4 regions of the Sideroxydans sp. CL21 genome follow, and region 1 is predicted to be linked to each of the others. Evidence: predicted binding sites of a transcription regulator. Region 1 holds the regulator's gene; each other region holds the start of a gene.

Region 1 (7,531 bases):
ATGAAACTCACCGGCAATCCGTCCGGTGCGTCGAAAGGGATGGGGTTCTGCATTTTGACGAAGGCAGCTGCAGCTTCGCGCAGACCTTTCACCCTGCCATGCGGGATGGCTACTCCTTGCCCCAATCCGGTGGAACCTAGTTTTTCGCGAGCGAACAGGCTGTCGAACACCTGGCTGCGTCCGATATGGAGCGTGTTTTCGAACAATAAGCCGACACGTTCGAATACGCGTTTTTTGCTGGTGGACTCGTTGTCCAGCAGGACACATTCAGGGGTTAGAATTTTGCTGATCAGGCTCATACTATTTCACCATAACAAGAAAACGGGGCAACCACTTCTGGTTGCCCCGCATCGCTTCAGTCTGCTGCGCTTTGCTTGCCGGTTTCGTCATGGCGACGCGCGGTGTACTTTTCCTTGTGTTTCAACACCTGGCGGTCCAGCGAATCGACCAGTGCGTCTATGGCCACATACAGGTTGCTGTCCTCGGTTTCGGCGAAGATGGCTTTGCCGGAAACATGGACGTTGGCTTCGGCTTTCTGCACCAGCTTGTCCACAGACAGGATCACGTTGATGTCGATCACGTTGTCGAAATGGCGTTTGACCTTGTCCAGTTTGCTGAGCACATGTTCGCGGATGGCCGGCGTGATTTCGAGGTGACGTCCTGTGAGGTTGAGGTTCATGGCCTGCTCCTTTTGGTTAGAGTGATTTACGAAGATTTACCGGAAGGATGTTCATCCCCTCGCGGTATTTTGCCACGGTACGGCGGGCGACTAGAATGCCCTGCTGTGCCAGGATTTCTGACATGCGACTGTCGGTGAGCGGGTGTTTCCCGTCTTCCTCGCTGACCAATTGCTTGATCAGTGCACGGATGGCGGTGGATGAGCACGCACCGCCCGCTTCGGTGGCAAGGCCGCTGCCGAAGAAGTATTTGAATTCGTAGATGCCGCGCGGGGTGAGCATGAACTTCTGTGTAGTCACGCGCGAAATGGTGGATTCATGCAGTTCGAGTTGTTCGGCGATCTCGCGCAGCACCAGCGGGCGCATGGCGATGTCACCGTGCTCGAAGAACTGGCGCTGCCTTTCGACGATGGCCTGCGATACGCGCAAAATAGTTTCGAAACGTTGCTGCAGGTTTTTGATGAACCAGCGCGCTTCCTGCAGTTGCCCGGCCATTTCCTGCGCGTTCTTCTCGTTGCGCTGTTGCAGGATGTTGGCATACACCTGATTGATGCGCAGGCGCGGCATGGCTTCCGGATTCAAACGTGCGCGCCAGATGCCGCCGTGGCGTTCCACCAGTACGTCCGGCACCACATAGTCCGCAGCACGATGCTCGAAGGCCGAACCGGGTTTGGGTTGCAGATGCACGATCAGATCCTGTGCGCAGCGCAAGGCGTCATCGTCGCAGCGCAGGGCCTTTTTCAATTTGCTGAAATCCCGCGCGGCCAGCAAGTCCAGATGATCGCTGACAATGGCCAATGCCAGATCGCGGCCCGGTATATCTTCCGGCATGGCACGCAGTTGCAATGCCAGGCATTCGCTCAGGTTGCGTGCGCCGATACCGGGTGCATCCAGATATTGCAACTGCACCAGAGCCGTTTCCAGATCGTCCAGCGAAATGTCCAGTTCGGGCGGCAGCAGTTCGAAAATTTCTTCCAACGGTTGCGACAGGTAGGCATTTTCGTCCAGCGCGTCGATGAGTAGTCCGATGATCTTCTTGTCGCGCGGATCCATCTGGCTCATGTTCAATTCCCAGAGCAAGTGCTCACGCATGCTGGGTTTCTCGGCGGCGACTTCGGAATAGCCGTCGTCCTCGTCGTCAGGGCCGGACGAGGATGACGATGAAGAGAACGTAGGTTCGGGCCATTCGTTGCCGTCGTCTTTGCGTGATTCAGCTTCGGCAGGGGCGCTGCTCGTTTCGGTACTGCCGGAAGGGGCGGGGATGTCGGAGCTGCTGTTGCCGCTATAGGTCTGGTTGGTACTGTCGTCCTCGCGCTCAAGGAAGGGATTCTCGTCCAGCAGGCGCGCAGTCTCCTGATTGATCTCCAGCGTCGAAAGTTGCAGCAGCTTGATGGCCTGCTGCAACTGGGGCGTGAGCATCAGTTGTTGGGATTGCCTGAGTTGGAGAGAGTGTTTCATCGTGGCTATTCGGTGAGTGGCGGTTTTATCCTGATCTTTACAGCTTGAAGTGTTCGCCCAAATACACCTTCCTCACGCCCTCATTATAGATGATTTCGTCGGGATTGCCCTCCGCCATTACCGAACCGGCGTTGATAATGTAAGCGCGGTCGCAGATACCCAGCGTCTCGCGCACGTTATGGTCCGTAATGAGTACGCCGATACCGCGTTCCTTGAGGAAACGGATGATCTTCTGGATGTCGATCACGGCGATGGGATCGACCCCGGCGAAAGGTTCGTCGAGCAGGATGAAGCGCGGGTCGGTTGCCAGCGAACGGGCGATTTCCACCCGCCGCCGTTCGCCGCCGGACAGGCTGATGGCCGGATTGTCGCGGATATGGGTAATGTGCAGATCGTTCAGCAACGCTTCCAGCCGCAGGTCCATCTCGGCATCGGCATAACCCTGCAACTCCAGCACGGCCCGGATGTTTTCGGTCACGGTCAGGCGGCGGAAAATGGAGGCTTCCTGCGGCAGATAGGCCAGACCGAGGCGCGCGCGACGATGGATGGGGAGGTGCGTGATTTCCTGGTCGTCGATGAATATCTCGCCGCCGTCCGCAGCGACCAGGCCGACGATCATGTAGAAGCTGGTGGTCTTGCCCGCACCGTTTGGTCCCAGCAACCCGACCACTTCGCCGCTTTTTACGGACAGCGATACATCATGCACTACAGTGCGGGCGCGATAGCGCTTGTTCAGCGAGACGGTTCTGAGTTCACTCATGGTTTTTCGTTGGTCAATGTCGGGCTGGATTCGATGGTGAGCGGCGCATTCTTGGGCGCGGGTTTGTCGGGGCTCTCTTCGGCTTTTGGCTGGATCACCGCATGCACGCGGCCCTTGTTCGGGTCGTTGGCATGAGCGGGATCGCCAAACACCTTGAACACCTCGGTACGGGTACTGTACTCGATGTGGTCTCCCTGCACATCGTCCAGTTCGCGCTTGACGCGGGCGTGCACGTAGAAATCGACAACCTCGGCACGGGTATCGTACACGATTCGTTCACCGTAACCTTCCATGTACTGATCCGTGCCTTCCTGTTTCTGGCGGAAATTGGCGAGGTGTCCGGTGGCGGTGCAATGCTTGAAGCCCAGTTTGTCCTGCGTCACGACGACTTTTTCCGCCCGGATGCGGATCGTTCCCTGGGTGAGTTCGACTTCGCCCTCGAACACGCTGACTTGCTTGACGTCATCGACGACGACGCGATCCGACTCCAGATGGATGGGTTTGTCGCGATCCGCATCTTCGGCGTGCAGCAGGCCGCTCCAGATCAGGAGCAGCAGGCCGCACAGCGCGGCGGCGTTAGTGCGGGATTGGCTCATGGGTGGCTCTGACGTGCGACAGCAGCTTGACCGTGCCCGCTTTGTTATCGAGTTGCATGCCGACAGCATTGATGACGTTGTACTTGTCGCTCATCACCACAGCCCGGTCGGTCTCGGCAAAGTCGCGGTCGGGGATGGCATGCAGGTAATCGGTGGTGAAGTCCTGTTCGAGGGAGTCGGCCGTGGCAGGGCGCACGATGTGCACCTCATCGTAGAGGTACACTTCGTCGCCTTTGCTGGTAAGCATCCCGGTTAGAGACGTGGTGAGCGTCGGCGGACGACCGGGGGATAGACTCGTGAGGTGCGGCATCTGCAAGTGTGTGGTGTCGTCGTCCGGGTAATGCCACAGTTTTTCTGCTTTCAGGATGAAGCGGGGCTGGCCCAGGATGTTCAGCGAGGTTGCAGTGAAGTTGTCGACATAGTAGTCGACATCGTGGCGCTGCTGGCTCTCCGCTTGCGGCAACGGCTGCACCTGCAAATTGAGCCAATAGGTTGCCGCCAGCATCAGCAGCAAAGGCAGCAAGGGCAGCCATGAGCGGGCTTTTTCGAAGACGCGGGTAGCGAACATCACTTCAGGTAGGGCGCGAGTTGCGCGTCTAATGTGCCTTGCGCGCCAAGGATCATTTCGCACACTTCCCGCACCGCGCCATGCCCTGCTTCGCGCAGGCTGACGTAATGTGCATGGTCGCGCACCACTTGCGGCGCTGCGGGTACGCTCAGGGCCAATCCGACCCGGCGCATCACCGGCAAATCGACCACGTCGTCGCCCATGAAGGCGGCGGCTTCCGGCGCCAGTTTCAATTCCGCCAGCAGCGATTGCATTACCGCGAGCTTGTCTTCCACGCCCTGATACAAACGCGCAATCCCGAGATTCTTTGCGCGCTGCTCCACGCAACGCGATGTGCGGCCGGTGATGATGGCCAGTTCCACCCCGGATGCCTTGAGCATTTTCAAGCCATGCCCGTCGAGCGAATTGAAGCGTTTGAACTCTTCACCGGAATCCGAAAGGTACAGCCCGCCGTCGGTCAGCACGCCGTCCACATCGAAGGCGACCAAGCGCAGTGGTTTGATTCTTTCGGCGAGCGTCATATGACCTTGGCTTTCAGCAGGTCGTGCATGTTCAGTGCACCGACCAGTCTCTTGTGGTCGTCCACGACCGGCAACTGGCTGATGTTGTATTTCTCCATCATCTGCACTGCGTCGACCGCCAGCGCGTCGGGGCCAATGCAGCGCGGGTTTTTCGACATGACGGTGTTGACCGGCGTGGTGCTGAAGTCCACTTTCTTTTCCAGCGTGCGGCGCAGGTCGCCATCGGTATAGATGCCGAGCAGATGTTTTGTGTCGTCCACGATGGCGGTCATGCCCAGCCCTTTGCGCGAAATCTCCAGCACCGCATCGGCCAGCGTCGCATTGTTCGGAACGGACGGGATACTGGCGTTGGTATGCATGACGTCGCTCACATGGGTAAGCAGGCGGCGCCCCAGGCTGCCGCCGGGATGTGAACGCGCGAAATCTTCTTCGCCGAAACCTTTGGCATCGAGCAAGGCTACGGCCAGCGCATCGCCCAGCGCGAGTGCGGCCGTGGTGCTGGCCGTGGGAGCGAGGCCCATGGGGCAGGCCTCCTGTGCCACGGAACCGTCGAGATGCGCATCCGCCGCCAGCGCCAGGCTGGATTGGGGATTGCCGGTCAGGCTGATGAGGTGCGCCCCCTGGCGCTTGACGGCGGGAACGATGGTGAGCAGCTCATCGCTTTCGCCGGAATAGGAAATCGCGATGAACACATCCTGTGCCGTCACCATGCCGAGATCGCCGTGGCTGGCTTCGCCCGGGTGCACGAAATAAGCGGGCGTGCCGGTGCTGGACATGGTTGCCGCGATCTTGCGCGCGATGTGGCCGGACTTTCCCATGCCGCTGATGATGACTCTTCCCTTGCACGCGAGGATGAGATTCAGCGCCTTCAAAAAGTTGTTGTCGATACGCTGCGTGAGCGCCCGCACAGCGTCGGCTTCGATGATTAAAACTTGACGCGCAAGGTCGAGCGCATGCGGTGCGGCGGAGAATGGTTTGTTCATGCGCAGGATTATAACAGTGCCGTTTGGAGGCGGCGTTTTTTTGAAAATGTGGCATCATCGGATCATGAACAGTTCGCTCCATCTCATCCTCATCTTGCTGGCCGTCGCTGTCGGCGTGGTGGTGTTGTGCCGCATTTTGAAGCTGCCCGCGATGCTCGGTTATCTGCTGGTCGGTATTCTGATCGGGCCGCATGCCCTGGGCTGGATACCCGACGCGCCCGAGACGCGACATCTGGCCGAGTTCGGCGTGGTGTTCCTGATGTTCAGCATAGGCTTGGAGTTCAGCCTGGCGCGTTTGCGTGCCATGCAACGCCTGGTGTTCGGCCTGGGTACGGCGCAGGTTGCGGCAACCATGCTGCTGGTGATGCTTTCGTCGCTGTTTTTCGAGATCGACTGGCGCGCCGGCCTGGCACTGGGCGGCATCCTGGCCATGTCTTCCACCGCCATCGTCAGCAAGATGCTGGTCGAGCGCGCCGAACTGAACACGCCGCACGGGCAGAAAATCATGGGCGTGCTGCTGTTTCAGGATCTGGCCGTTGTGCCGCTCATCATCATCATCCCCGCGCTGGCGGAAAGCGGCACTCATCTCGGAAGTACCATTGCGCTTGCCATGCTCAAGGCCGTTGTCCTGCTGACGGCATTGCTGACCTTCGGGCAACGCTTGCTGCGTCCGTGGTTCCATCTGGTGGCCGGGCAAAAATCCTCCGAGCTGTTCATGCTCAACGTGCTGTTGTTCACGCTCGGCATGGCCTGGCTCACCGAGCTGAGCGGGCTGTCGCTGGCGCTGGGCGCGTTCGTGGCGGGTATGCTGATCTCCGAGACCGAATACCGCTACCAGGTGGAAGAAGACATCAAGCCGTTCCGCGATGTCTTGCTCGGACTGTTCTTCGTCACCATCGGCATGATGCTGGACCTGGGCGCGGTGATCGCCGGCTGGGGATGGATACTGTTGCTGCTGCTCATCCTGATCCCCTTCAAGGCCGCCGTGGTGGCCTTGCTGGTACGTGCTTTCGCGGGCGAGTGGGGCGCGGCGCTGCGCACCGGTATCGGCCTGGCCCAGGCGGGCGAGTTCGGTTTTGTGTTGTTGACGCTGACGGGCGAAGTGCAACTGCTGCCCGCGGATGTGACACAAAACGTGCTGGCTGCCATGCTGATCTCCATGCTCATCGCACCGTTCCTGATCCAGCATGCCGAAGCCATCGTGCGCCGCCTGTCGCCGGAAGAATGGATGAACCGCGCCATGCAGATGCACCAGATCGCCGTGAGCAGCATGTTAAGCAAACAGCACATCATCATTTGCGGCTACGGGCGTAGCGGACATACATTGGGCAAATTTCTGACCGAAGAAGGGATCAGCTTCATCGCGCTCGATCTCGATTCGCGCAATGTGCGCGAAGCCGTGGCGGCTGGAGAAAAAGTCGTGTACGGCGATGCGGGCAAATTTGAAGTACTGCAGGCAGCCGGTTTGATGCGCGCCAAGGCATTGGTTATCACCTACGACGACAAACCTTCCGCACTCAAGATATTGCATCACACGAAGAGAGCGCGCCCCGATCTGCCGGTGGTGGTGCGCACTGCCGACGACACTCACATCGGCGCACTCAAACAGGCGGGTGCGGCCGAAGTGGTGGCCGAAGTCACCGAAGGCAGCGTCATGCTTGCCTCGCAGGCGCTGCTGCTCTCCGGCGTGCCGCTCAGTCGCGTGATCCGCCACATCCAGGAGACGCGCGCCAAGCGCTACAGCATGTTCAGCGGCTACTTCCGCAACGCGCCGGCACCGGATTCGGTGGGAGAAACCACTGAAAGTCTGCAGCAGCGCTTCCAGAACATCATGCTCAACGAAGGCGATGCCGCGGTCGGCAAGCCTTTGCAGGCGCTGAAACTGGCCGAACTCAACGTCGAAGTGAATGCCGTGCGCCGCCACAACGTGGAAGGCAGCCAGCCGGCCGGCGACATGGTGCTGCGTGC
Region 2 (7,531 bases), 1.8 Mb from region 1:
CGTCCTCGAACAAACGCAAAGTTCCCTGCGGCGCTTGGCGATTCACCGGCCATTGCACAGGCTGCAGCCCGTCGTATTCCACATCGTCCAGCTCAACCAGTGCACTGATGTCGAACGCACGCTTGCCTGCATTCTCAAAACCCGACAGGCGCGCATGTTCCCGGAATATCTGTGCAGGGCGCGTGTAGGGAAACGCTTCGGCAAAACCCATGCGCTGCGCGACCTGGGTGATGATCCACCAGTCCGGCCTGGCCTCGCCCGCCATAGCCAGCAAGGATCGCTGCCGCGAAATCCGCCGCTCCGAATTGGTCACGGTGCCGTCCTTCTCGCCCCAGCCCGCAGCTGGCAGCAGAATGTCCGCACATGCGGTTGTGTCGGTGTGTTGCACGCAGTCGGATACCACGACCAGCTCGCAATCCAGCAATGCTGTGCGCACGCGGTCCGCATCCGGCATGCTGACCGCCGGATTGGTGCCCATGATCCACACCGCCTTGATCTTGCCTGATGCGATGGCATGGAACATGTCCACCGCTTTCAGCCCCGGCGCTTGAGCGATGTGTGGTGCATTCCAGAATCGTGCCACCAATTCGATACTTGCCGCATCGGAGAAATCAAGATGAGCCGCCAGTTGATTGGCCAGGCCGCCCACCTCGCGCCCGCCCATCGCATTGGGTTGGCCGGTCACAGAGAATGGTCCCATGCCGGGATGTCCGATCCGCCCCGTAGCAAGGTGCACGTTGATGATCGCATTGCCTTTGTCCACCCCGCTGGAAGACTGGTTGATGCCCTGCGAGAAGATCGTCACGGTGCGTTTGGTGCGCGCAAACAGGCGGAAGAACTCGCTGACTTCGGCCTCCGGAATACCGCACACCTGCGCCACTTTCGGGATCGAGCCGGCGGCACGCGCCGCTTCGAACGCGGCGGAAAACCCCTCCACGTGCGCCTCGATATACACCAGATCGAGTGCATCCTCGCGACGGATGAAATTCAGCAGGCCGTTGAACAAATAGGCGTCCGATCCCGGTGCGATTGCCAGGTGCAGATCGGCGATGTCGCAAGTCGGCGTGCGGCGCGGATCGATGACCACCACCCGCATGTCGGGGCGCGCCTTTTTCGCGGCGGCCAGCCGCTGGTAGAGCACGGGGTGCGCCCAGGCATAGTTCGAACCCGCGATGACGACAAGATCGGCAGCCTCGATATCCTCGTAGCAGACAGGCACCACATCGGCGCCGAAGGCGCGCTTGTGCGCAGCCACCGCCGAGGACATGCACAAGCGCGAGTTGGTGTCGATGTTCGCACTGCCGATGAATCCCTTCATCAGCTTGTTGGCGACATAATAGTCTTCGGTCAGCAGCTGGCCGGAAACATAGAATGCCACCGCGTCCGGTCCGTGTTCGGCGATGATCTTCCCGAACTTGTGCGCAACCTGGTCAAGCGCCTCATCCCAGGAAACGCGCTGTCCGTTCGCCAGCGGATACAGCAATCTTCCTTCGCGGTCCAGCGTCTCGGCCAATGCCACGCCTTTGGAGCACAGCCTGCCCAGGTTCGCCGGATGTTTGGAGTCTCCTGTCAGGTTCACGCCATCAGCCGCGACCGTCACCGCCACCCCGCAGCCTACCCCGCAATAGGGGCAGGTGCTGCGGATGGTTGCTGAATAAACTGTACCCGGCACGGTCAACTCTCCAGGTCGGTGGCAACACTTCCGGTCGTTGCATCCACAGTCTTGAGGTCCGTGGATGAGCCTGAAGCAAACCAGTAGGCTGCAGCCATGAAAACCGTGCCGCTGATCGTGTTGCCCAACGTCACCCACAATAGATTATGTCCCATGCCGGCCAGACTGACAGTATCCGGATGTTCACCCAGCAGTGCGATGGCGAAGATCGTCATGTTGGCAACGGAGTGCTCATAGCCGCTGGCAATGAATGCAAACAGGCACCAGAAGATCATCCCCAATTTCGCCGCATCGCTTGAGGTGCGAGCCGCCATCCAGAGTGCCAGGCACACCAGCCAGTTGCACAGTATTCCCCGCATGACCAGCTCAAATGCAGGCGCATTCATCTTGGCGCTGGCGACCTTGAACAGCAGCGGGGCGCCGTCCGAGAGCAGCGCGCCGCCGCCGCCCGCAACGAAGATCAATGCCAGTAACAGCGCACCTGCCAGGTTGCCGAACCACCCGACCGCCCAGACGCTGCCAACATCGGCAAGTCCGATCCGCCGCCGCAACCATCCGATCGGCATGATCATGGTGTGCCCTGTATACAGTTCCGAGCCTGCGAAAACCACCAGCGTGAGGGCGATGCCGAAAGACGCACCCATGATGAGTTTCTGGTAGGCAGGGTCGGCCTTCGCGCCGACGCTGAAGATCAGAATGATCGCCAGCCCAACATAAGCTCCTGCCATCATGGAGGCAACAAAAAATGCCGGCGCCGAATCACGCACGGCGGCGGCCTTTTGCTCCGCCAGCTCCGCGAACTTCCGGATCGTTTCAATGTACATGGTCACTTTCCTTTGCAAGTAGTCTGATTACAGGTAAAGCGGAGTCTGTCCGGATAATTCATGCCTGACATACCCCGGCCTCGGCTTCGAGAAACAACACGTCATGTGCAACCCGCACTTCATAACGCCGCGCACAGCCCACATCTGGCGCGACGGCGGAGCCCGATTCCAGGTCGATCACCCAGCTGTGCAAAGGGCAGGTGACGCGCTTGCCATGCACGATGCCTTGCGCCAGCGGCCCGCCCTTGTGCGGGCAACGGTTGCCCAGCGCGAACACCTGGTCGTCCACGCTGCGAAACAGGGCGATCTCGCCGGACGCGGTATTGATCACGCGCGAACCCTGACGGGGTATATCTTCCAGCCTGCCAATTTGTATCCAGTTCATTGCGTTCTCCTTATTCGATGGTGGCAAGCGGGGTATATTCCTGAGCGTCTTTCCCCTCGGCACGTTCTTTCCACGGGTCGTCCTGCGAGTAGCGTTGCGACTCAAGGAAGCGCGCGTACAGTTCGCGCCGCTCCGCCGCATCCTCGACGACGTGCTGTTTGATATAGGCCAGCCCGACGCGCTCTATCCACGGGGCAGTACGTTCCATGTAGTTGGCTTCTTCGCGATAGAGTTGCATGAACGCGCCGCAGTACTCCAGCACGTCCGCTTCGTTCTCGACCTTGCACAGAAAATCGGTGACGCGAACCTTGACGCCGCCGTTCCCGCCCACATGTATCTCGTAACCGGAATCCACGCACACCACGCCGAAGTCCTTGATGGTGGCTTCAGCGCAGTTGCGCGGGCAGCCTGAAACGGCGATCTTGAATTTGTGCGGCGTCCAGGAACCCCAGGTCATCTTCTCGACCTTGATGCCCAGGCCGGTCGAATCCTGCGTGCCGAATCGGCACCAGTCGGAGCCCACGCAAGTCTTCACCGTGCGCAATGCCTTGCCGTATGCATGGCCGGAAACGAATCCGGCCTCGACCAGTTCGCCCCACATCTTGGGCAGATTCTCCTTGGTGATCCCGTACAGGCCGATGCGCTGTCCGCCGGTGATGTGGACGGTGGGCACTTCATAGCGTTCGGCGATCTCCGCGATCGAGCGCAATTCCGAGGGCGAAGTGACGCCGCCCCAGATGCGCGGTATCACCGAATACGTGCCGTCCTTCTGGATGTTGGCATGAACGCGTTCGTTGACGAAGCGCGAATGGCTGTCGTCTTCGTATTCGCCCGGCCATGCGGCCAGCAGATAGTAGTTCAGCACCGGACGGCACACATGGCAGCCGTCCGGTGTCTTCCAATTCAATGCCTGCATCAGGTCGCGGATGGTCTTCACGCCGAGCTCGCGGATGGCCTGTTGCACATCCTGGTGCGCGTGTTCGGTGCAGCCGCAGATCGGCTTCTTGCTGGGCTTGGCGGAATAGTCGCCGCCCACCGTGTTCGCCAACAGCGCTTCCACGAGTCCGGTGCAGGAGCCGCACGAAGCGGATGCCTTGGTGTGCGCGCGCACTTCTTCCAGCGTGAACAGTTTCTTGTCGACGATGGCATTCACGATCGCGCCCTTGCATACGCCATTGCATCCGCAGATCTCGGCCGTATCCGGCATGTTCGCCACGCTCGATACACCGCCGAGGCCGGAATCCCCCATATGCACCTGCCCGAACAGGAGATGTTCGCGCAATTCGGACACATCCGTTCCGTCGCGCATCATCTGGAAATACCAGGGGCCGTCGACCGTGTCGCCGTACATCACCGCGCCGCGCAACTTGTTGTCGCGCAGCACCAGTTTCTTGTACACGCCGCGTGCGGAATCCTGCAGCAGCAACTCTTCGTCCAGTGCGCCGGAGTTGAAGTCGCCGGCAGAGAACAGATCGATGCCCGTCACCTTGAGCTTGGTCGATACCGAGGAACCTTCATAGCGCATCCCGCCATAACGGGCGAGATGATTCGCAGCGACTTTTGCCTGCTCGAACAGCGGTGCGACCAGCCCGTAGGTTTGTCCGCGATGCTGCACGCACTCCCCCACCGAATATATCTTCGGATCGTAAGTCTGCATGGTGTCGCTGACCACGATGCCGCGTTCGCAGTGAATTCCGGCCGACTTGGCCAGCGCGATATTGGGTCGGATGCCGGCCGACATCACGACCATATCGGCCGGGATCTCCTCGCCGTCCTTGAAGCGCAGACCTGTGACGGCCGTCTCGCCGAGTATGGCCTCGGTCTGCCGCGACAGATAAAACTTCAGGCCGCGTTTTTCCAGTGCGTCCTTGAGCAGGTCGCCACCAACCTTGTCCAGCTGGCGCTCCATCGGCCATTCGCACAGGTGCACGACCGACACATCCATGCCGCGCAGCGACAGGCCGTTTGCCGCTTCCAGCCCGAGCAGGCCACCTCCGATCACGACCGCGCGCTTGCCAGCACCGGACATGCCCAGCATGCTCTCCACATCGACGATACTGCGGTAGCTCAGCACACCGGGCAGGTCGATACCCGGAACCGGCAGCATGATCGGATTGGAACCCGTTGCGATGAGCAGGCGATCATAGGGCACGATCATCCCGTCCATCGTTTCGACCGTGCAGCCGACCCGGTCGATCCTCGTCACCGTTTTCCCCGCATGCAGGGTGATATGGTTCTGCTCATACCAGCTCCAGTCGTTCAGTATCGTATCCTGAAACGACATCTCGCCGGACAGCACCGGCGACAGCAGTATCCGGTTGTAATTGGGCTGCGGCTCGGCGCCGAACACCGTGATGTCGAATTCGCCCGAGGACATCTTGAGCAGTTCCTCCAGGGTGCGTATGCCCGCCATGCCGTTGCCGATCACCACCAGTCGATTTCTCTTTGTTGTCTTCATGCCATCCTCGCAATAAAAAAGGCGTCGTCCGGCCCTCATGCCGGAACGACGCCTTTGTCGGTGTTTCAAAATATTTTTCCGCCCGCCATTGGGCAAGAATGATTACTCAATCTTTACTTAAGCAATTCATGTGCCATTTGAATTCATTGGCGATTTTGGAATCTCCATGCAAATAAACGCATCCTTTTAGTGCGCCGCACTTTATTTTGGTGCGGCCTGTCCGCATTGGGCGGCTGTATGCACGCTGCTATCGGGCTAACAGCAAATACAACATCAATAGATTCGTCAACAAGGAAATCGCCAGTATCATCTGCCACAGCCTCAACGGATCGCTTTCGGCCAACGATGGCCGCCGGTAAGGTTCGGAATCGCTGTATTCGCCCTTGCCAAGCGAGACCACCCATTCCTCGGCTGTTTCGAAACGCTGCTCAGGTTTTTTGGCGACCGCCTTCAGCAGGATGTTCTCCAACCATTGCGGAATGTCGGGACGATAGCGCGATGGCGGGATCGGCTCCGTAAAACGCGGATGCTGGAATGGTTCGATTTCGCCGTAGGGATACTTGCGCGTCAGAAGATGGTACAGCGTGACCCCGATCGCATACAGATCGCTCCGGCACGACGCCGCTTCTCCGGCAAACAATTCCGGCGCAATGAAACTCGGCGTACCCGGCCGGCCTGCTGAACGCATCGTCGACGGGTTCAGCGCTACGCCAAGATCCAATAGACGCAATTTTTCTTCCGTATCCAGATGGATGTTATCCGGCTTGATATCGCGATGAATGATGTTCATGCGATGCAGGGAACCCAGCGCCTTTCCCAGCCGGATACCGATCTGTACTGCCTCGGCAATCGAAAAATGGCGGTCATGCTGCAGATGCTGTTGCAGCGTCGCACCTTCATGGAAGGTCATCACATAGTAAAGAAAGTGGCGCTCTTTGCCCGACAGGGGGATCACCTGCGGAAAATGGTGCGACACGATGGTCTTGGCCAGCCACTCTTCGACCAACAGGCCTTCCCGGCACGGCAGGTCATCCCGCAATGCCGGAGGCAATGTCTTGAGCACCAGCAGTTGTTTTGTAGCCACCCGTCGAACCTGGTACAGCATCGAATTCTGGGATTCATGCAGCAACTTCAGAATCTCGAAACCATCGAACACCTGTCCTGCCTCAAGAAGATCGGGTACCGCCAGATGGATGGCTTCCGCGCTGGCATAATGGCGACCGGTGGTGCCGGGGCTGCAGATCTTGATCACCATCGCGGTGGCATTATCCTGCCCTTTTTTTATTGAAACCTGTGCAACCAGGTTGTTCACGACCTGCTGCGGCTCCTGTTCCGCATCGAGTAATGCCTGAATCGTCCTGTCGCCCAACACTTCCCAAATGCCGTCTGACGCCAGCAGGAAGACATCGCCGGCTTGCAGCGTGTCTTCATGGTAATCCAGCACCAGATGTCGATCCAAACCCATGGCGCGTTTCAGCACATGCTGCATCTCCGGTTTGTCCCAGACGTGATCAACCGTCAACTGGCACAACTTATGGTCGCGCAACAGATATATCCGGCTGTCCCCGATATGCGCAACCACAAAACGATCGCCGTGCAATACCAGGGTACTGAGCGTGCTCAGCAATCGGTGAGTATCGTATTGCGAAAAACTCTGCGCGATTAACCAGCGATTGATCGCGCGCAATACACGTTCCAGCGCATAGGGAATCGACCAGGTATCGGGAGTTGCATAGTAGTCTGCCAGCAATCCGCGCACGCTGTATTCAGCAGCCTCCCGCCCGCCGCCGCTGCTACCCACGCCGTCGGCAAGCGCAGCCACTATCCCCTTGGATTCCAGTACGCTCCCTTGCGGCGTAACAATGCCGCAGAAGTCTTCGTTGGAAGCTCTCGTCCCGATTTCGCTCGCATAGGCGCTCAAGATTTCAAGTGTCATATTCCCCTTCGAAGCAAATCACCCCCGGAGCATCTGAAGGCAACCTGATTTCAATCAGATTTTCGCGGCAGTCAAATGTGATGCCCCCCATGTGGTACGCCAGCGAGTCTTGACGCTGGAAAGCCCGGCCAGGGCCAGCAGAGCCAGACCGGAAAATATCAGGAAACCGTACTGGTAGTTGCCGGTCAGTTGCTTGGCATAACCCAGACTCGATGCCAGATAGAACCCGCCGATGCCGCCTGCCATGCCGACCAGT
Region 3 (7,531 bases), 390 kb from region 1:
GAGGGCAGCAGACCCGATATCCGTGTGCCGATGCGCGAGATCACGCTGACCGATACCCACCTGAATAACGGCGTCGAGAAGAATCCGCCCATGCACGTCTATGACTGCTCCGGCCCCTACACTGACCCCGCCGTCAAGATCGACATCCGCTCCGGTCTGGCAGAAATGCGCGCGCCATGGATTATCGAGCGCAACGACACCGAGGCGCTGCCGCAACTCACTTCCGAATATGGCCAGCAGCGCCTGCACGACCCTGCTTTGTCCGACATGCGTTTCAACCTCACACATACGCCGCGCAAAGCCAAACCAGGCAAGAACGTGACGCAGATGCACTACGCTCGTCAGGGCATCATCACGCCGGAGATGGAATACATCGCCATCCGCGAGAACCAGAAGATCGATGGGCTTTCCGAGATGCTGCTGAAGCAACACCCGGGCGAAAACTTCGGCAAGGCCATGCCCAAGAAAATCACACCCGAGTTCGTGCGCGCCGAAGTCGCCGCCGGGCGCGCCGTGATCACCACCAACATCAACCATCCCGAAGTCGAGCCAATGATCATCGGCCGCAACTTCCTCGTGAAGATCAACGCCAACATCGGCAACTCCGCGCTCGGTTCGAGCATCCAGGAAGAAGTCGAAAAAATGACTTGGGCCATCCGCTGGGGCGGCGACACTGTGATGGACCTCTCCACCGGCAAGAACATCCACGAGACGCGCGAATGGATCATCCGCAACTCGCCCGTGCCCATCGGCACCGTGCCCATCTATCAGGCGCTGGAAAAGGTGAATGGCAAGGCCGAAGACCTGACCTGGGAGATATTCAAGGACACGCTGATCGAGCAGGCCGAACAGGGTGTGGACTATTTCACCATCCACGCCGGCGTGCTGCTGCGCTATATCCCGATGACCGCGAACCGCATGACTGGCATCGTCTCGCGCGGCGGCTCCATCATGGCGAAATGGTGCCTGGCGCACCACAAGGAAAACTTCCTCTACACGCATTTTGAAGACATCTGCGAGATCATGAAGGCCTACGACGTGACCTTCTCGCTCGGCGACGGCCTGCGCCCCGGCTCCATCTACGATGCCAACGACGAAGCGCAACTGGGCGAACTCAAGACGCTGGGCGAACTGACACAGATCGCCTGGAAGCACGACGTGCAGGTGATGATCGAAGGCCCCGGCCATGTGCCCATGCACATGATCAAGGAGAACATGGAACTACAGTTGAAGTGGTGCCACGAAGCGCCGTTCTACACGCTAGGCCCGCTCACGCAGGACATCGCGCCCGGCTACGACCACATCACCAGTGCCATCGGCGCGGCCATGATCGGTTGGTTCGGCACCGCCATGCTGTGCTACGTCACGCCCAAGGAACACCTCGGCCTACCCAACAAGGCCGACGTCAAGGAAGGCATCATCACCTACAAGATCGCCGCCCACGCCGCCGACCTCGCCAAGGGACACCCCGGTGCCCAGGTTCGCGACAACGCGATGAGCAAGGCACGTTTCGAATTCCGCTGGGAAGACCAGTTCAACCTCGGCCTCGACCCCGACCGCGCCCGCGAATACCACGATGAAACCCTGCCCAAGGAGTCCGCCAAGGTCGCCCATTTCTGCTCCATGTGCGGCCCGCACTTCTGCTCCATGAAGATCTCTCAGGACGTGCGTGACTTTGCGGCGAAGGAAGGGCTGTCCGAGCAGGCCGCGTTGGAAAAAGGCATGGAAGTGAAATCCATCGAATTCGTGAAGCAAGGCGCCGAGGTGTATCACAAGGCATGACACAGCGCTGTCGCGAGGATTGCGGAGCTTGCTGCATCGCGCCTTCCATCACCTCGCCCCTGCCCGGTATGCCACAAGGCAAACCCGCCGGAGTGCCGTGCATACAGTTGGATGACGAGTTGCGCTGCAAGGTATTCGGTTCGCCCCAGCGCCCGGCCTTTTGTGGGGGGCTACAGCCTTCCGACGAGATGTGCGGCACCTCGCGCGAGGAGGCCATGTTGTGGTTATCGCGGCTGGAACAGGCCACGCGGCCGGTATAATTGCGCCATGCAAGTTTCCGACTCCCTTGAGATCACTTCCGCCTCGCCTTGCATTGGCCATTGCACCACGGTGCTGGGCGACGAAGTCTGCCGCGGTTGCCTGCGTACTTTCGACGAGGTGACGCGCTGGCTGGAGATGAGCGAGGACGAGCGGTGCGCGGTCAATCGCCGCATCGCATTGTTGCAGCGTAAACAATCTGACTTGTGAGGCGGGTATAATTCGCGCCTTTCACGAAACTCCGCCACTCCATGGATACCCTATTACTGTTGAAAGCCGCCATTCTCGGCGTTGTCGAAGGCCTCACCGAATTCCTGCCCATCTCCAGCACCGGCCACCTGATCCTGGCCGGCGACCTGCTGAACTTCAACGACGAAAAGGGCAAGGTGTTCGAGATTGTGATCCAGTTTGCGGCAATCCTGGCAGTGTGCTGGGAATACCGGGCAAAGATCCTGACCGTGGTAAGCGGGCTGCCTAATGATCGGACCGCGCAGCGCTTCGCAACCAACCTCGTCATGGCGTTCCTGCCTGCGGCTGTATTGGGGGTGATGTTCGCCAGCAAGATTAAACAGTACTTGTTTGCGCCTGTGCCAGTTGCGCTGGCATTCATTATCGGTGGTGTAATCATCCTGTGGGCGGAAAAGCGCCAGCACCGGATTGCGTTTGAGACCGTGGACGATATGACTTGGCAGGAGGCGCTGAAGGTCGGCTGTGCGCAGACGCTGGCGCTGATTCCCGGTACGTCGCGCTCGGGTGCAACCATCATCGGTGGTTTGTTTTTCGGTTTGTCGCGCAAGGCGGCAACAGAGTTTTCGTTTTTCCTCGCTATCCCTACCCTGTTCGGCGCAACGGTCTACGAGGTGGTCAAATACCGCGATCTGTTCCACTCGGGCGATCTTGGCATGTTCGTGGTGGGCAGTATCTTTTCGTTCGTCAGCGCCTTCTTTTGCGTGCGCTGGCTGCTGCGCTATATCAGTCGGCACGACTTCACAGCATTCGCCTGGTATCGCATCGCCTTTGGCCTGATTGTGATTGCGACCCATTACAGCGGCATGGTGAACTGGTCGGCCTCGTAAAAAAGCCCGCTATGCGGGCTTTCTTTAATCTGTCGACCGGTTTACCGGTCAACTTTGCTCCCATGGCAGGCCGGAGACTCGCCATCCGTTAAGTACATTGCGCTGGTTGCTTGGACTTTTGTCTCCCTCAAAGCCTTCCAGGACGTTATAGCAATCGCCGTATCCGGCCTGAGTGGCGATCATGGCCGCGCCCTGTGAACGATGACCGCTTCGACAGATGAACATGACCAACGCTTCTTTGCTGACCTGCTGTTCCAGCGCTGCAAGGAAGTTCGGATTCTGTTTCATGCCGGGATAGGTCGCCCATTCGATCTCCACCGCACCGGGAACGCGCCCGACCCAATCGATCTCTGCACGACTGCGCACATCGACCAGCTTTGCTCCGGGAGCGGAACGCATCAACTCATATGCCTCTTCCGGTGTCAGGGCACCTGCGTACGGCAGGTTAAGGTCCTTCCCGCGTTGTTGGGCAGCATTTAAAATCTCGGTGATCTTTCCCATTTCGTTTACCCGTATTTATCCTTTAACATGCAAGTGCTATCCTGCACTGCACGGTTGCATACTATCCCAACAGCCATGAAAAATCACACAGCATCTCATTCCCACGACAAGTCCGCTGCTTTCGAGCCTGCCCATCCTGTTCGTTTTGCCGCCGCCCGTAAAAGCACCTGGATGAGCATCTTCATCAATCTGGGATTGACCATTACTCAAATGCTTGCCGGTTTCTTCGGCAAGTCGCAATCACTGATGGCCGACGGCCTGCATTCGCTTGCCGATCTGCTTTCCGATGTACTGGTATTGTTTGCCAACCGGCACGGCAACAAACACGCCGATGCGGAACACCCCTATGGGCATGCACGCATCGAGACTGCCGCTTCGTTGATTCTGGGCGCCAGCCTTGCGGCGCTGGGCATCGGCTTGCTGATTGCCGCGGGGATGCGCCTGCAACATCCGGAACAGGTTCAATCTGTGCATCCGGTGACTTTGTGGGTGGCCATTGTCGCGCTGGCGGCAAAGGAAGGCATGTTCCGATATATGCTCGCGATTGCTCAGCGCGTTCGTTCGCAGATGCTGGTTGCGAATGCTTGGCATGCCCGTTCCGATGCTGCTTCTTCGCTGGTTGTCATCATTGGCATCATCGGTAACCTGCTGGGCTATACCTTTCTCGATCTGGTTGCGGCAGCGGTGGTCGGTGTGATGATCGCTTATATGGGCATCCAGTTTGCACGGGATGCCCTGGCTGAATTGATCGATACAGGTTTGGACGAAGTTGAAGTTCGTGCAATCCGTAATACTTTGAAGGCAGTGCCCGGTGTGATTGGACTGCATGACCTGCGCACACGCAAGATGGCAGACAACGCCCTGGTAGATGCGCACATCATCGTCGAACCCAAAATCAGTGTTTCGGAAGGGCATTACATTGCCGAGGCTGCGCGTGCGGCTGTCCTGAAGAGCCACCATGTAATGGATGTGATGGTACATATCGACTCGGAGGATGACGTACAAGCCAAACCCAATGCCCATTTGCCGCAACGTCATCTGTTGCTGGCGCACCTTACCAACCGTTTAGGAGAATCGTTGCCACCCTCCACGCGTATCGTTCTGCATTATTTGGCTGGCAAAGTGGAAGCGGAACTTTTAATCGATACCCAGGCACCCCTCGATACGTTGCGCAATAAATGCCTCGCCATCACCGCAAACGACCCCTATTTCCGCAGCATCCACCTTTATCAATCCGGCGCACCATTCTAGTGCATAGCGGCTGGGATGCGCCCCATTCGTGGGCGCGAGTTGCATGCCCATCCCTCAGGCAAATATGGCACAATGTGCCTCTTGCAGTATTTTGCTAATGGCACGGTTTCTGCTGCTTTCTGTTCCGTCGTACCAACCTTTTTGTTTCAAAAGTATCGTTTAATTTTTCTTGGGAGATTCGAGTATGTCTAAAACAGCCGCCGACGTTCTGAAGCTAGTCAAAGAACAAGGCATCAAATTCGTGGATTTTCGTTTCACTGACACCCGTGGTAAGGAACAGCACGTTGGTGTGCCAATCAGCGCTTTCGGTATGGAAAAATTTGAAGAAGGCCACGCGTTTGATGGTTCTTCCATCGCCGGCTGGAAAGGCATTCAGGCTTCCGACATGCTGTTGATGCCGGATCCCGACTCTGTCTACGTTGATCCGTTTTTCGACGAACCCACCATCGTGCTGTCTTGCGACGTGATCGAACCATCGGACGGCAAGGGCTATGACCGTGACCCGCGCTCTATCGCCAAACGCGCAGAAGCGTACCTGAAGTCTTCCGGACTCGGCGATGCCGCTTACTTCGGCCCTGAACCCGAGTTCTTCATATTCGACTCCGTACAATGGAAAGTCGACATGTCCGGCTGTTCCGTCAAGATCAATTCCGAAGAAGCTGCATGGTCAAGCGGTCACGATTTTGATGGCGGCAACACCGGCCACCGTCCTACAGTCAAAGGCGGTTATTTCCCTGTCCCGCCTGTAGACAGCCTGAACGACATCCGCGCTGCCATGGTTATTGCGCTGGAAGAAATCGGCATCCCGGTCGAAGTTCATCACCACGAAGTGGCTACTGCCGGACAATGTGAAATTGGTACCATGTTCAGCACGCTGGTAAAACGTGCCGACTGGACGCAAACTTTGAAGTACGTTGTGCAAAACGTCGCGCACCAATACGGCAAGACAGCGACCTTCATGCCTAAGCCCATCGTCGGCGACAACGGTTCCGGCATGCATGTGCACCAATCGATCTGGAAAGACGGCAAGAACCTGTTTGCCGGCAATGGTTACGCCGGCCTGTCCGAGTTTGCGTTGTACTACATTGGCGGCATCATCAAACACGCCCGTGCACTGAACGCAATCACCAACCCCGGCACCAACTCCTACAAGCGCTTGGTTCCCGGTTTTGAAGCTCCGGTGAAGTTGGCCTACTCAGCACGTAACCGTTCTGCTTCGATCCGTATTCCTTACGTGCAAAGCGACAAGGCACGCCGTATCGAAACACGCTTCCCGGATCCGACTGCAAACCCATACCTGGCTTTCACCGCTCTGATGATGGCCGGCCTGGATGGCGTTCAGAACAAGATCCACCCCGGCGATCCGGCAGACAAGAACCTGTACGATTTGCCGCCGGAAGAGGACGCAAAGATCCCAACCGTGTGTTCCAGCCTCGAGCAAGCCCTGGAATACCTGGACAAGGATCGCGAGTTCCTGACCCGTGGCGGAGTTTTCTCCAATGACTTTATCGATGCCTACATCGATTTGAAGATGGAAGAAGTCACCCGCTTCCGCATGACGACTCACCCTGTCGAATTCGACATGTACTACAGCCTGTAAGTTTATGGTTGTGGTATAAAGAACGGGGCCTTCATGGCCCCGTTTCTTTTTATGGCAGTCTTCTCAGCGCGCGAACCTTAACCTATACTCTCTTCATCGCAACTCGGGTACAACCATGAAACTACGTCATCTGTTCGTTTTGTGTTGCTCGGCGACATTTGCTATTGGCGCCCATGCAGATATTTACAAGCGTGTGGATGAAGATGGTCATGTTACTTATTCGAGCGTTCCCATCAAGGGTGCAAAGAAACTCCACCTCGAACCACTGCCAACCATGGCCCCGCCGCCGAAACAGCGCAACAGTGAAGGTTCATCCGATTTCCGCGTAAATTCTGAAACGCAGAACCGTCGCGACAACACCCGCCGAAAAATACTGGAAGACGAATTGGCGACCGAAGAGAAGGCGCTTGAGGAGGCTCGCGCCAAACAGAAAGAAGGCCAGAACTTTCCCGAAATGTTCAAAGATGCGAACGGGCAGCCGACCCCCGATGTCGCCAAATATCAAGAGAAAGTGAATAACTTGCAGGAAGACGTAACCTCGCACGAGAAAAATATCGAAGCGCTTAAAACCGAACTTTCCCACCTCAATTAGCAAATTGCATGGCATGTTTTCTGCTTTGTAGTTAGTCATGTCAACCGCTAACCTTCCCTCGCTAGAACATCTCTCCACTGCAGTCATCCTGCTGGACGATCAGTCGCGTATCGCCTATATCAACCCTGCTGCCGAACATCTGTTCGGACTGAGCAACACCAACCTGATCGGTCATCCGCTGCAATATGCTTTTACATCCACCGAACAACTGTTCGGAACAATCCAGTACGCACTTGCCACCCACGCCAGCCACATCGAGCATGAACTTACACTCAGCACGCATGCTACCGGGAACAAACTGCACCTGAGCTGTACCGCCACTCCGCTGCAGCTCAGCCCTTACGCATTGTTGCTGGAATTTCACACTATCGACCGCCCGCTGAAATTGGCGCGCGAAGAACAGATGCTGGATCAGACCCAGGCCAACCGGCTGTTGTTGCGCAATCTGGCGCACGAGATCAAGAACCCGCT
Region 4 (7,531 bases), 1.4 Mb from region 1:
GGCGCAAGCCCAGCGGCGAATCACCCGCGATCAGATACAAGTGTTCACGCCGCAACGGCCAGGCGCTGGAGCGGAAGCCCATCGCAAGCGCTGCTTTGGAAGCGCTCTTCTGTACCTTGGGTGGCAATGCCTTGAGAGGAAGAACATAACCCACCGCCTCGCCCAAACCACGTTCGATCAGTTTTGCCAGCCGACGACGCTCATCGCTCTTTTTCAGGTCGGAATGGAGCGGGTCCAAGTTCTCGGGCCATTTCTGTTCCTGATCGATAATTTGAGCCACATCTTCATATGCCGGTATCACCAAGCGTTCATTCAGCCCAAGTTCTTGCGTGAGACGCTGCATGAAGTGCAGCGCATCTTCTGTTTTGTGAGAACCATCTCCGTCTTTTGTAACCAGTAATGTGCGGTCGTTCCACAGCGGTTTGCCGTCCGTGCGCCAGTAGCATCCCAGCGCCCAGCGCGGCAGCGGTTCACCCGGATACCATTTTCCCTGACCGAAATGGAGCAGGGCGCCCGGCGCAAAGTGTCCTTGCAAGCGGTTGATCAATTCACCCGCGAGCTCGCGTTTCTTGTCCGAGAGGGCGGTGAAATTCCACTCCGGGCCGTCCATATCGTCGATGGACACAAAGGTAGGTTCGCCGCCCATGGTGAGGCGCACGTCGTTCTTTATCAGCTCGGCATCTACCTGATGCCCGAGGTCGAGTATCGCCTGCCATTGCGCTTTGGTATAGGGTTGTGTCACGCGCGGATCTTCATGGATACGCGTCACCTGCATCGAAAAATCAAAATGCGTCTCGCACACTTCGGTGACGCCGATCACGGGTGCAGCCGAAGCCGGCATCGCCGTGCATGCCAGCGGAATATGGCCTTCGCCTGCCAGCAAACCGGAGGTCGGATCCAGTCCGATCCAACCGGCACCCGGAATATAGACTTCAGTCCACGCATGAAGATCGGTGAAGTCGTGATCGGTGCCGGAAGGACCGTCGAGCGCCTTCACATCGGCCTTCAGCTGGATCAGATAACCCGAGGCAAAACGCGCAGCAAGGCCCAGGTGACGCAGGGCCTGAACCAGCAGCCAAGCCGAGTCCCGGCATGAGCCGCGCTTCAGCTCCAGGGTTTGCTCGGGTGTCTGCACGCCCGCCTCAAGGCGCACGATATAGCCCACATCATCCTTGATGCGCTGGTTGATGCCGACCAGCATGTCGATAGTACGCAGCGGCTTGCCGAGCAACTCCTTCTTAGTGCGGTCAAGCCAATCGGCCAACAACGGGGAAGCTGGCTCGGCTTCAAGATACGGACCGAGTTCGCGTTTCAATCCATCCGGATACTCAAATGGAAAATTTTCAGCGAACTCGTCAATGAAAAAATCGAAAGGATTGATGACCGTCATGTCCGCTACAAGATCGACCGTGATCTTCAGCGATTCCGCTTTCTCCGGAAACACCAGTCGGGCGACCCAGTTGCCGAAAGGATCCTGCTGCCAGTTCAGGAAGTGACCGGCAGGTTCGATATTGAGCGAATAGCTGAGTATGGGCGTGCGGCTGTGCGCGGCAGGACGCAGCCTGACCTCGTGCGGCCAGAGATTGACTGCACGGTCAAAGCTGTAGCTTGTCTGGTGGTTTAACGCAACGCGGATGGTCATCGAAACTCTTTCAGGATGGGATTATCGGTATCCCTCCTGTATAAGCACGAAGCAAGCCACGCCAATTTTTGATGAATATTCATCACACATGGCTGGTAGGGGTGAAACTCATGCTCCTATTCAGGGCGCCGTGTCATTTGCTGGTGCATTCATCTGTGCACGGGGTAGGGATAGGTCTATACCTTTTGGCATATATCCCGTAACGGTTTTTACTGATAATCTCCGGCGCGAATAATTTGTGGAACGGTTCAAGCCGTTTTTGACTGCAGCTTTTCATAATCACCTTAACCTACTGAAATCGGAAACCAAATAATGGCGAGACGCATCAGGACATATGCAATAGCATTGATTTGTTGTTTGGCAGTTTCACCCGCATTTGCTAACAACGAAACCACGAATTCATCCATTATTCTCAGCGGCGGGTACTCTAAAGCAAAAAATGCATGCGATTCACCTTGGGTTACTGTTGCTATGGGTTCGGGCAGTACTTGTAGTGAAACTCATACCGCTTTACGTCTGGCCTACAACTATCGATTTACTCCAATATGGGGGTTTGAAGCCAGCTATGGTGACTTGGGAAATGCGACAGGAGAAGGGATATCTACCGTCTCTGGGCTCGCTGGGACACTCGCCACATGGTCAACCAAGGCAATCGGGTGGGCATTTTCCGGAACAGCGACTGTTCCGATCACCGGCGGATTTTCTTTCTTCGGAAAAGTAGGAACCGTTCGCGCTGAATTCAGTGAAAGCTACCATGCAAATTCGAATACTACTGGCGCAGTCATGCAAGGTATCTCAGTTAACGGCGTGCCCATAAGCAGACAAATCAAAAATTCTGTGACGTATGGAGCCGGGGTTCAATATGAATTGAGTAAGAGTTTTGCCATTCGAGCTCAATATGAAAATTTTGGTTCTTACGACATATATAGCGCTTATGGAATTTCCAATCCCCCTCGTATAGCGCTTTCGCTGGCTTCAGTTGGGATTGTTCTCAAATTCTGACCCAGGAAAATTATCAAAAATGACGGACACTTGAATCAAGTGCCCGCAATGTTTTTTCCGATTCAAAGCCCGGCCACTTTCTGGTTACAGTTTCGCTTCTTCAGCATGGGTGCTACTGATTTATGCCCGTTGGCTCATATAAATCGTTGAGTAGTGGCGATCTGACTTATTGTACGGTAAATTTTGAATACACAGATTACGCACGGACAAAATAAAATGGCTTACATCTCTGCAAGCCATTGTTTTGTTTGGCGTCCCCTACGAGATTCGAACTCGTGTTATCGCCGTGAAAGGGCGGTGTCCTAGGCCTCTAGACGAAGGGGACTTCGTTGTTACTTTTCTTTTTGGTGGAGGTAAGCGGGATCGAACCGCTGACCTCTTGCATGCCATGCAAGCGCTCTCCCAGCTGAGCTATACCCCCGGGGTGCCCCGAAAAGAGCGCGCATTATAGTGATGGCACCCCACCTTGTAAAGCAAGTCAGCCGGTTTTTTTCGAGAGGTTCTTTTCTATGCGTGCCAGAACCATCTCGCGCGTAAACAATGTCACCAAAGCATCCACAGAAGGTGTCTGGGTTTGTCCGGTGAGCATCACGCGCAGTGGCATGGCAAGCTTGGGCATCTTCAAGCCGTGTTTGACTATGATTTCCTTGATGGCGGCGCTGATTGCAGTGTTTTCCCATGCCACTGTGGCGAAAAGTTGCGACAAGTCGCGCAGTGCAGGAATGGCTTCAGCGGAAAGTTGTGCATCAAGCAGGGCTGCATCCGGGTGCAGATCGATGTAGAACACTTCCGCTGCGTCGGCCAGTTCGTTAAGCGTGGCAACACGTTCCTTATATACGCCGACAATGGCACTCAGATCCGGGCTGGCTGACACTTTGATGCCGCGTTTTTCGAGGCGAGGGCGAACCAGTTCCACCAATTGGGCGTTATCGGTTTGTTTGAGGTAATGGTTGTTCAACCAGTTCAGTTTTTCGGTATTGAACTGCGCGGCAGAAGGCGTGATGTGGTCGAGATCGAACCACTCGCAGAATTGTGCGACCGAGAAAACCTCATTGTCGCCGTGCGACCAGCCCAGGCGCGCAAGGTAATTGATGACGGCTTCCGGCAAATAGCCGTCTTCGTCGTATTGCATCACGCTCACCGCACCGTGGCGCTTGGAAAGCTTGGTGCCGTCGTCACCGAGGATCATGGACAGGTGGGCGTATTTCGGTATGGTGGCACCCAGCGCTTTAAGAATATTGATCTGACGCGGGGTGTTGTTGACGTGGTCGTCGCCGCGGATCACTTGCGTGATACCCATATCCCAATCGTCCACCACCACGCAGAAGTTATAGGTTGGCGTACCGTCGGAACGGGCGATGATGAGATCGTCCAGTTCGGTGTTGCTGAATTCGATATGACCTTTGACCATATCTTTCCATGCAACGACACCGGCCATCGGGTTCTTGAAACGCACCACGGGCTTCATGTCTGCGGGGATAGACGGCAGAGACTTGCCGGGTTCGGGACGCCATGTGCCGTCGTAACGCGGCTTCTCGCCGCGAGCACGCTGCGCCTCGCGCATGGCATCCAGTTCTGCCGGGGTCGTATAGCAGTAATAGGCCTGTCCCGCCGCCAGCATCTGCTGGATGACTTCCTTATAACGCGGCATGCGTTGCATCTGATAGAACGGGCCTTCGTCGTAGTTCAATTTAAGCCAGGCCATTCCGTCCAGAATAGCCTGCACAGCTTCGGGAGTAGAACGCTCCACATCGGTATCTTCGATACGCAGAATGAAAGTGCCGCCATGTTTGCGTGCATAGGCCCAGGAAAACAGAGCAGTTCGCGCACCACCAATGTGTAGGTATCCGGTGGGGCTGGGTGCGAAACGGGTGCGGACGGTCATGGGGCATTCCTGTGGCATTAAACGAAGGCGCGCATTTTACGATAGATGGGTAAAGCGGATAAAGAAATTGACCGTATATATAGGGCTATGATTAAATGCGCGCCCTCTATTGGGCGGTTAGCTCAGCGGTAGAGCACTGCCTTCACACGGCAGGGGTCACTGGTTCGAACCCAGTACCGCCCACCACGCAAAGCACTAATAAACAATCGCTTAAGCCACTCCGTCGAGTGGCTTTTGTTTTCGTGTGAACAATATGTGAAAACTTCAGTTTTCATTTCGACCTATCGTGACATGCCTCCGTGCCCCTGGGTTTTGTCTGAAGAGGTCCTGCGCCACTTCCATCACACAAGTTGAATTGGTTCCGAGCTAGAGCTTGGAATTTCTTCTGCGACAACTTGCTTCTGCAAGTGACTCACTGAGTGACTCGCTGAGTGACGTCACTCTCTCAACCTATTTTCGTCACTCTCTAGCAGTCTCGGTGCAAATTTTTTCTTGACCTGGCGGATAACAAATTTGGGTGGTGATTTCCTCGTGCCAAGCAACGATTGCAATAGCGGGCATGGCTTCAAAGGGTTTGCACTACTTTATCGAAACGGTAACTCATTTGTTGGATTGGAATTGATAAAGTTACTCAGAGTGACGAGAGAGTGACGCTATACGAGGCAAAATAATTTCGGCGTAACGTCCAGGGATTAGACATGCCTAACGTCTGAATTCTCTAGCGGCTTTTCACGCAGGCAAGTGGAATGATGGGGTGGGCACCACGTTCAAATGCGGTTGCCCTTTGAAAGATTGCAGCGCTCGCATAGCAATTGAAGGTTGCGAATCGTATTGCTGCCGCCACGAGAAAATGGAACGATGTGGTCGAAACAAAGTTTCTCTTTTGTACCGCACTCAACGCAGCGCCCACCGTCGCGCTGCCAGACTTCACGCTGAACGGCGCGAGGTATGGCCTCACGGCGGGCGGGCTTCTCCTTCACCGTGGGCATGCGGGAGACATCAACAGGCACTGGAGCTTGTGGCTCGGTGGGCTGTGACTTGACTTCGGGTAGCGGCATGGTATCGCGGAATGCCTTAATGAAGGAGATTGTGTCCTCCAGCTCGGTTTCCGTCTTTACCGCCAATTTGAGCGCGGGAAAACCGCGCCCTAAGCCGGGAGAAGGATAGGTATTGCTGTGACGCCCGGCCTCGCCGGGATATTCGAGAGCGATTTCAGGCACGGGCTGACCGTCCGGAGGATATGGCACCCAGATGAAGGCACCTTGTTCTCGGTTGGGTTGGTCAATCTGGAGCACAACTCCAAGGTCGGGCCTTACGTTCCAGGCGATGACCTTTAGCGTTTCACGAGACGGTGAGCCGAATTCATTGGTAAGGACACTAGCGGCGCGAGACATCAGCGGATTGCCAAATTCCATTTGCGTTTTACTCCAGCGGGTGATTTTAGGGAGGGTATGCACTCTAACAGTTGTTACCCGGATGCGCGCGTCCGCATGATACTCGCCGTCTATCTACTCAAGAGCGTCTTGGATGTCCCTGATGCCAGCGACAAGTTCAGTCTCTGATTCCTAGGTCCAGTCGCCGCCACCGACATCTGAACCACTATCAGCCACGTTAGAACTGTCATTCCAAGTCGAGTTGTCGGCCAATCCAAAATCTGAGCCCCCCATGTCATTATTGGATGAGTTGCCCCATGTGTCAGCAACCGGAGAAGCATTGCTTGAATCGTTGCGACCACCGTCCATAAAGTGATGAGCCAATGCTTCACCAGCGACCATGCCGACCCCAACAGCAGCGCCCGTAGCGAGACCGCCCATAATTCCGCCACCAATTCCACTGCCAGAGGAACCAATCGGCCCCATCCCACCACCATAGGGCTGCATGGGCATGGGAGAAGGCGCACCATTAGGCATTCCTGGTTGATAGTTGCTTGGAAAAGTGGAAGAGTTACGAGAATTCATTGCACGCATTATCAGCACAATGACTGCGATGGAACCAAGTCCAAGGAGCAGCATTCCCCATGGGAAGCTATTTCCTGACGGGGCTTGATAATTGCCGGTGGAAGATTGGTTGACACTATGGCTTGCGAAAATCTGATTCCTCAAATTTTGAACAGCGACCGGCTTTGCAAATGACAAATCAGGTTGCAACTTTTGAGCAATATTCAGTTCGTTTTCGGCGTTCGCCAATTGGCCCTGCTTGGCAAATAATTCTGCCTCAACAAAATGTGCTTTTGCACTGTTTGGATGATCCTTAAGAACTTTCTCCATCATACTTTGCGCATCACCCAATCTGCCAGAATTGGCAGCTTGATAGACTTGATCAATGGTTGGAGAATTATCTGCAAGTGCGGGGCCAGTCGAGATCCACATAGCAAAGAAAATGGCGGAACAGTAACTTACGATTTTTAGCATTCAAATCTCCATTGAATTCAGACTCTAATATGTCCAACCTACTCATATACATGAACACAGTTAAACAAGTATTACTTGTGCAACTTGTATTTGGAGTTTCCTGACCAGGAAAAATCTCACCGGCGAATAGACAGCATCATGGCGGGTAAGTTCGATAGTTGTACTTAAGATTGTCAACAGAATGATCGTTCTCTAATATGCTCAAAACATTCATTCTGTTCGTTGATCATCAAGCTGCAATTCCCAATACAGATCCCGGCCATAGGCATAGCTACAATCCACCTGCCATTATTCAGCCATAAAGTCGCAGATGGATTCCCATCCCCTGCAGACGACTTTATCCAAGGCTGACTTAGCTTGGACGAACACCTAATTCAGCACAAAGACTTGACCTTCTTCGTTCGTGCCAAAGGCAACAGCATGGTCGGGGCAGGGATAGCTTTCAATAAGTGTTAAAGCCTGTCTCTTCCAAATTCACGGCTCAACGCGTATTTGGTATGGATGGGACATGGCTGGCGCAGCTTAAACGATGAGTGACACTGGTTCAGGTTCAGGAATAGTCGATATCCTGTTCGCTGCCTGCATATTGGT

What was found. Region 1 encodes sigma-54, which starts transcription at its own class of promoters, with help from an activator protein. Its sites were predicted from a motif close to TGGCACNNTTCCTGCT; they were not measured.
Region 2: a site for sigma-54 is predicted at 5,460-5,475, ahead of nirB (nitrite reductase large subunit NirB). Genes of this name have one in related genera too.
Region 3: a site for sigma-54 is predicted at 4,967-4,982, ahead of glnA (type I glutamate--ammonia ligase). Genes of this name have one in related genera too.
Region 4: a site for sigma-54 is predicted at 1,686-1,701, ahead of QOY30_RS08410 (transglutaminase family protein). Genes of this name have one in related genera too.

Annotation. Positions count from the first base shown of each region.
Region 1 covers NZ_LR699166.1:437,535-445,065, forward strand. Annotated here, with positions in the region: gene QOY30_RS02175 (PTS sugar transporter subunit IIA) at 1-299, opposite strand, end outside; gene hpf (ribosome hibernation-promoting factor, HPF/YfiA family) at 356-679, opposite strand; gene QOY30_RS02185 (RNA polymerase factor sigma-54) at 696-2,135, opposite strand; gene lptB (LPS export ABC transporter ATP-binding protein) at 2,173-2,895, opposite strand; gene lptA (lipopolysaccharide transport periplasmic protein LptA) at 2,892-3,491, opposite strand; gene lptC (LPS export ABC transporter periplasmic protein LptC) at 3,472-4,059, opposite strand; gene QOY30_RS02205 (KdsC family phosphatase) at 4,059-4,580, opposite strand; gene QOY30_RS02210 (KpsF/GutQ family sugar-phosphate isomerase) at 4,577-5,563, opposite strand; gene QOY30_RS02215 (monovalent cation:proton antiporter family protein) at 5,628-7,531, shown strand, end outside.
Region 2 covers NZ_LR699166.1:2,281,600-2,289,130, forward strand. Annotated here, with positions in the region: gene QOY30_RS10630 (nitrate reductase) at 1-1,672, opposite strand, end outside; gene nirC (nitrite transporter NirC) at 1,675-2,496, opposite strand; gene nirD (nitrite reductase small subunit NirD) at 2,555-2,881, opposite strand; gene nirB (nitrite reductase large subunit NirB) at 2,892-5,339, opposite strand; gene QOY30_RS10650 (bifunctional protein-serine/threonine kinase/phosphatase) at 5,587-7,275, opposite strand; gene QOY30_RS10655 (nitrate/nitrite transporter) at 7,330-7,531, opposite strand, start outside.
Region 3 covers NZ_LR699166.1:43,881-51,411, reverse strand. Annotated here, with positions in the region: gene thiC (phosphomethylpyrimidine synthase ThiC) at 1-1,782, shown strand, start outside; gene QOY30_RS00280 (YkgJ family cysteine cluster protein) at 1,779-2,042, shown strand; gene QOY30_RS00275 (DUF1289 domain-containing protein) at 2,050-2,250, shown strand; gene QOY30_RS00270 (undecaprenyl-diphosphate phosphatase) at 2,292-3,116, shown strand; gene QOY30_RS00265 (rhodanese-like domain-containing protein) at 3,165-3,617, opposite strand; gene QOY30_RS00260 (cation diffusion facilitator family transporter) at 3,693-4,868, shown strand; gene glnA (type I glutamate--ammonia ligase) at 5,053-6,468, shown strand; gene QOY30_RS00250 (DUF4124 domain-containing protein) at 6,584-7,060, shown strand; gene glnL (nitrogen regulation protein NR(II)) at 7,098-7,531, shown strand, end outside.
Region 4 covers NZ_LR699166.1:1,809,625-1,817,155, forward strand. Annotated here, with positions in the region: gene QOY30_RS08410 (transglutaminase family protein) at 1-1,642, opposite strand, end outside; gene QOY30_RS08415 (outer membrane beta-barrel protein) at 1,955-2,644, shown strand; tRNA gene QOY30_RS08420 (tRNA-Glu) at 2,894-2,969, opposite strand; tRNA gene QOY30_RS08425 (tRNA-Ala) at 2,990-3,065, opposite strand; gene gltX (glutamate--tRNA ligase) at 3,123-4,529, opposite strand; tRNA gene QOY30_RS08435 (tRNA-Val) at 4,641-4,715, shown strand; gene QOY30_RS08440 (HNH endonuclease) at 5,297-5,944, opposite strand; gene QOY30_RS08445 (tetratricopeptide repeat protein) at 6,095-6,940, opposite strand; gene QOY30_RS08450 (hypothetical protein) at 7,491-7,531, opposite strand, start outside.